2 regions of the Lysinibacillus sp. FSL K6-0075 genome follow, and region 2 is predicted to be linked to the other one. Evidence: riboswitches for the same ligand, from Rfam matches in the RefSeq annotation. Region 2 holds a riboswitch; the other holds the start of a gene.
What was found. Region 2 has a riboswitch for FMN ahead of MHB65_RS06410 (ECF transporter S component). Riboswitches for the same ligand answer to the same signal wherever they lie in the genome.
Positions count from the first base shown of each region.

Region 1: linked by a shared signal. The riboswitch ahead of ribE (riboflavin synthase) and the one ahead of MHB65_RS06410 (ECF transporter S component) in region 2 are both predicted to bind FMN.

Region 1 covers NZ_CP151947.1:1,697,720-1,700,903, reverse strand. The annotation lists gene ribB (3,4-dihydroxy-2-butanone-4-phosphate synthase) at 1-555, opposite strand, end outside; gene ribE (riboflavin synthase) at 582-1,220, opposite strand; FMN riboswitch at 1,441-1,566, opposite strand; FMN riboswitch at 1,683-1,808, opposite strand; gene MHB65_RS08150 (YibE/F family protein) at 2,028-3,152, shown strand; gene MHB65_RS08145 (YibE/F family protein) at 3,149-3,184, shown strand, end outside.
Region 2 covers NZ_CP151947.1:1,360,320-1,363,503, forward strand. The annotation lists gene MHB65_RS06405 (RNA polymerase subunit sigma) at 1-1,219, shown strand, start outside; FMN riboswitch at 1,357-1,543, shown strand; gene MHB65_RS06410 (ECF transporter S component) at 1,762-2,349, shown strand; gene MHB65_RS06415 (sodium-dependent transporter) at 2,591-3,184, shown strand, end outside.

The DNA.
Region 1 (3,184 bases), 340 kb from region 2:
TAAGCCATGATGTGCCGCGAACTTTGTCAGTTCCTCAAAACGAAGCATTTGCCCATCATCCCCCATAATTTCACAAATAACACCTGCTGGTATACTATGACAAAGCTTCGCCAAATCAACTGTCGCTTCTGTATGCCCTCTCCGTTCTAACACACCATGCTCCTTCGCAATCAGCGGAAAAATATGACCTGGTCGACGAAAATCAGTCGGCTTAGCTTGCTTTTCTATCATTTTCTGTATTGTCAATGCACGCTCAAAGGCGCTAATCCCTGTCGTTGTTTCTTCATGGTCAATACTCACCGTAAATGCGGTTTGATGGTTATCCGTATTGCGCTGAACCATCGGATGTAAATCTAGCTTTTGTGCGATTTGTTGCGAAATCGGTGTACAGATTAAACCTCTACCATAGGTTGCCATAAAGTTGATTGTTGCTGGTGTGATGAATTCAGCGAGTGCCAGCAGATCTCCTTCATTTTCCCGATCCTCATCATCGACCACCACAATCATATTGCCTTGCTTTAAATCCTCAATGGCTTCTTCAATTGTATGTAGCACGATTATCATCTCCTCATTCTGTTATTTTAAAAACCATGTTGTGCTAAATAATCTCTCGTAATTGTTGGCGTTACTTGCCCTTTTTTTAGTTGCTGTAAAATATATTTACCGACTAAATCTGTTTCGATATTAACGATTGCTCCAACCCTCTTCATACCTAAAACGGTTTCTTTGTAAGTATGAGGAATGAGCGAAATCGTGACACGATTCGTTTCAACATGAAAAAGGGTTAAGCTTGTGCCATCAATTGTTATGGAACCCTTCGGAATACAAAAGCTTGTTAGTTCCTCTGACATTTCTATATCCATATAAACGGCATTTGCTACTGGACGTATGCGCAAAATTTTACCGACGCCATCGACATGACCAGCAACAAAATGACCGCCAAATCGTCCATTAGCAGGCATGGCACGCTCCAAATTAACTGAATCACCTAGTGCCAGCTGCTGTAAATTTGTTGCTTTGACTGTTTCAGGCATAACATCCATTGTAAGCTGCTGTTCAGTAAAATGTGTCACCGTTAAACAAACACCATTGACTGCTATACTGTCGCCAAGCTTGACATCCTCCGCTATCATGGCTGATTGAACCGTAATTTTCATACTGTCCCGATCGCTTTGCACAGCTTTTACGACACCAATATCCTCTACAAGCCCTGTAAACATTCCATCACCTACTCTTCTTATTAGCTCTTCTATCCTTCACTTTTGAAGTTTTATCCGTCATTTTTGAAAGTCTATCCACCTGTTTTTGTATTTTATCCTTCTCCCTTCACTAGTTACCAATAAAAAATAAAAACCCCTTTCATCAAAGGGGTTTTGGGAGTATAAGACATCAACAAATAAGCCTACTTGAAAACGATTTTTTTCATAGACTGTCATCTCATTTGTTCTTCTCCCATCCAGACTATCACTGTCGGTTTTGGATTTGCACCAAATCAGCTTGCGCTCACGGACTTTGAATTGCTTCATCACCGCCGATTGGGAATTTCACCCTACCCCGAAGAACATCTTCTATTCGATTGTAGCTAAATAAAAAAACTTCCCAAAAGATGATTGGGAAGTGGTGTAATAAATGCATAGTCAAATAAACCTTCTAAATTAGAATCAATTTAAAAAGCTCGCATTTTTACCCTTCTCCCATCCAGACTGTCACTGTCGGTTTTGGATTTGCACCAAATCAGCTTGCGCTCACGGACTTTGAATTGCTTCATCACCGCCGATCGGGAATTTCACCCTACCCTGAAGGATACTTTTATTTAGCTAGTCTTACGATAACACTATTTTATTATATTATCCATCCTTCTTTTTAAATTTTTTCGTCATATAAATTTTAAGCAGCTCTGACGTGACTTGATAAATGTAAAAGAAATTATTAAAATGATGACATTTAACCTGTTTGTGAAACTTCTCAATCAAAAAAACGTTCCTTTACAGGTGACTATTCAGTCTAGCAGTTTGGAGGTCATTTCCTTGACATTTTTAAAAAATATACCGTTTAAGCAAGGTGTTTTCTATGCCTTATTAGCACTCTGTTGTGGAATTTCAATTGTTTTCGTCCATCATAATGAACAATTTTATGATCGACCGATAGCGGAAGTAATACAGGTGAACGTCACAGAATCAGAACCGATGACAGATATGTATGAGAATGAGGATGAATTGTTTACACAGGAAATTACGGCCATGATCAAAAATGGACAGTATAAGGGGCAATCCATTTATTTGATGAATGACTATTCTTCTTCTGGTGCTTTTGATCAAAAATACCATGTAGGTAATGAAATCTTTGTCACCATAGATGATCACGCAACACAATCAGGGTTAACAGGTACCATCCTCGATTTAAAACGTGATCAAACCATGATCATGATTGCGTGGATTTTTATTTTCGCCTTACTCATTATAGGCAAAAGACAGGGCTTGTTTTCTATCATTAGTTTGGTTGTCAATGCCTTAATCTTATCATTTGCATTAGATCTTTATGTTACACATGGAGGCGTAAGTCTGTTATTCGTTAGTGGTATTTGTGCCCTGCTATTTACCATTATTTCGCTCCTACTCATTAGTGGATTGAATACAAAAACGTATGTAGCCATTGTGTCCACACTTTTAGGAACCATTATAGCGCTTATCATTAGCTCAATTGTGATGTGGTTGACAGGTGAAAATGGTCTTCGTTATGAAGAAATGCAATTTTTAACACGGCCCTATCGCACAGTCTTTATGGCCGGTTTATTTATTGGCTCGCTTGGGGCTGTCATGGACGTCTCTATTACGATGGCTTCCTCCATTTTTGCTTTATATGAACAAGACCCTTCTATTTCTGTGAAGGCACTTAAAACTTCTGGGCATGAAATTGGCAAAGATATCATGGGTACGATTACAAGTATTTTATTCTTTGCCTACCTTTGCGGCTCCATACCTATGATTATTCTCTATTTGAAAAATTCTTCCACATTAGGGCTCACATTGTCCTTGAATCTTTCTTTAGAATTAGCCCGTGCCTTAGCAGGGGGGATTGGTGTTGTCCTCACGATTCCTATTAGTCAGTATACTGCTATATTTTTCATTAATCGAAAGAGGGTTCAAGAATGAATGTTATCGTCTTATTAGCAGTTATTTTATTT
Region 2 (3,184 bases):
CCACCGTTCAAAAGAAGAAATATTAAATCGGTTAATGGCAGATGCTCGCTTGCAGGATAATAGTCACCTTCAAGAAGCGATACAACAACCTATAGAGAATGAAGAAGCACAACAAGAAAGTAAACCTTTGATCCAAGATGAACGACCATCACGATTTAAGTTCCGAAGAATGCCGATTTTTACGAGTGTAGCAGCAGTTTTCGCGCTAACGGTACTCGTTGGCTCCATGTTCATGAATAATGATGCTAGCCAAAAAGATCTAGCTAGTACTCCAGAAACGGCTAATTACGCTACTTTACAGGAAGATCGTTCTGCTAAAGACGCTGCTACGCAGGATGAAGCGCTTCAATCCAGTATTGTATCGGAGCATGAGCGCATGTTATCTTTACGGTCATCTGTCTATGAGGAAGATGTGAAAGATGCTGTCGTTTTCCGTATTGGTTTAGCAGGACGTGATGCGGAAAGTGTGCCAATGACATATGTGATACCAAATGAGCGTGTAGCAACTGATTTTGGAACAGAAAAACCTTCTACTCTACAGATGTATGAGAAATACGCTCCTCAAATTGATGAAGAAGCCAAAGGGTTTACAGATTATCATCCTTTTAAAGGTGAACTGAAGGAGAAGGAAGACAAGCTTGTCCACGTTTTACCAAAGGACAATGACTATGATGTTGCTTCAGCTACCGTCAATGAGTATAAAGGAACTTTGGAAGATACATTCTCAGATTCTGAATATACGGAAGTGGAGATTCAAAATGAAGATGGCACACCTTATGAGTTTTCTCAAGAGGGCGAGCCAAGCCAAGCTATGTCATTAACAAACGCCAAACATTTTAATTATTATTTATACCAAGATGGTAATGGTGCGGAATATCTGTCACCAGATTTCCGTCAAACATTTGCAAATGTTACAGAGGCACTTACACTCATGAAAAACAAAAATGATGATGTTTATGTAACAGTTGTTCCTGAAAACGTGACTTATACCGTGAAAGAGGAAGCGGAAGGTGTCGTCGTTACATTTGATATCCCCTTAGATTTAGCATCGATGGAGCCAATCCGCGCCACGCAATTGATTGAGGCCATGATGTTAACTGCTGCTGGCTTTGGCCAACAATTACGCTTAGATAATGTGGTCCAAGAAAGCTGGGAAGGATTCGATTTGAAAACGTATTTGCCAAAGCCTGTGGGGCCAAATAAACAATATATGCCTTAGTCAAAAATGGAGCATTCCTGTAGCATGGAATGCTCCATTTTTATAATACATACAAATCTAATCGGATTTTTTTAAGCAGAACTATTTACTTTTTCTTGATAATTAATTATAGTAAGGTTGTAGTATAAAATAATATGATTCATCTTCGGGGCAGGGTGAAAATCCCGACCGGCGGTAATAGAGTGGTAAACCGTTAATGTTTTTCATTAACTCGAATGGTTTATGCTACACTCTTCAGCCCGCGACCTGTGCAAATTTATTTGCATGGCTGACTTGGTGTGATTCCAAGGCCGACAGTTAAAGTCTGGATGGGAGAAGATGGAGGTACGATCGTCATTCATTGTTATGAAGTGAACTATAGCCGAGCGCTTTTTTGTAGAGCTTTTTAAACAGTGCTCAAAAAATAGTTTATATTGACGCTTATTCGTCATGCCTTTCTCCCTTGTGCTTTTTCATGCATAAGGGTTTTTTCATGCTAACAATTGAAAGATCGTCACCTTTCTTCTTGCGAGATTGAATCAGCAAAGAGGAGAGAGTTTTCTATGAAGAAGAATGTTAAACTTCAATCGTTTATTACGATTGGTATGCTGAGCAGTATTTCGTTTTTATTAATGCTTTTTAATTTCCCGATTCCGCCGTTCCCAGCATTTTTGGAAGTGGACTTTAGTGATATGCCTGCATTAATAGCAGCCATCACAATGGGGCCTGTAGCTGGTATTTTAGTAGAGTTATTTAAAAATGTATTGGATTGGATTTTCTCAGGAACGCCAACAGGTGTGCCAGTAGGTCATATTGCTAACTTTACAACAGGCATTTTATTTATTTTACCAGTAAGCTTTATTTTTAATCGCTTTAAAACAATTGCTGGTCTTGTTGGAGGTTTAGCAACAGGTACAGTCGTTATGGCAGTAGGCATGAGTATTTTAAACTATGTAGTATTTTTACCAATGTACACATACTTCTTAGGAATGGAACCTGTTGTAGGTGACTCACTTTATAAAATGATTGTCGCTGGGATTTTACCATTTAACATTGTGAAAGGTATTTTATTAACGGCTATTATGGCGTTTTTATTTACAACAATGCGCAAATGGATCGACCGTCAGCGTTCTATCTATATATCAAAATAATATACGCTAACCTCGGGTGAATATACCCGAGGTTTTTTGTTGAAGGAATGATGGATAGGGTTTAAGGTGTAACGGATAAATTACTAAAAGGAACGGAAAGAAAGGCAAAACTAACGGATAAACATAGAAAAAAGTAATGGAGTAAGCAAGCTATCTAGTACTTTATCATTATGACCTAGTCGAAAGCTATATTTTCATGTAAAATAGGGAAGAGTTTAGAATGTTTGAGGAGTTTGAAGAGATGAGTGAACAAAAGGGACAGTGGTCTAGTAAATTAGGATTTATTCTAGCATCAGCGGGTGCTGCAATTGGACTAGGGGCAATTTGGAAACTACCCTATGTAACGGGACAAAGTGGTGGGGGAGCGTTTTTCCTAATCTTTGTGTTATTTACCTTGTTAATAGGGTTACCAATGCTATTGTCCGAGTATGTTTTGGGGCGTGGTACACAATCGGAGGCTGTAACGGCATATAAAAAAATTGCTCCGACAAAGCCAAGCTGGGCTTGGATTGGTCGAATGGGTGTACTAGGTTGTTTTTTATTATTAACTTTTTATAGTGTAGTTGGAGGTTGGATCTTTATTTATAGCGGGCTCGGTGTTGCTGGCGCTGTAATCGATCCAGCAGTAGATCCTGCTGAACTATTTGGAAAAATTATAGGTACGCCTTGGATTACGCTAGTTGGTTTAGTATTGTTTACATTAGCCAATGTACTTGTGATTTCGTTAGGTGTACAAAATGGGATCGAAAAGGCCAATAAATGGATGATGCCGCTACTCTTTATAATGTTCATTGTCCTTGTTGTGCGTGCTGTTACATTGGATGGGGCAATGGAG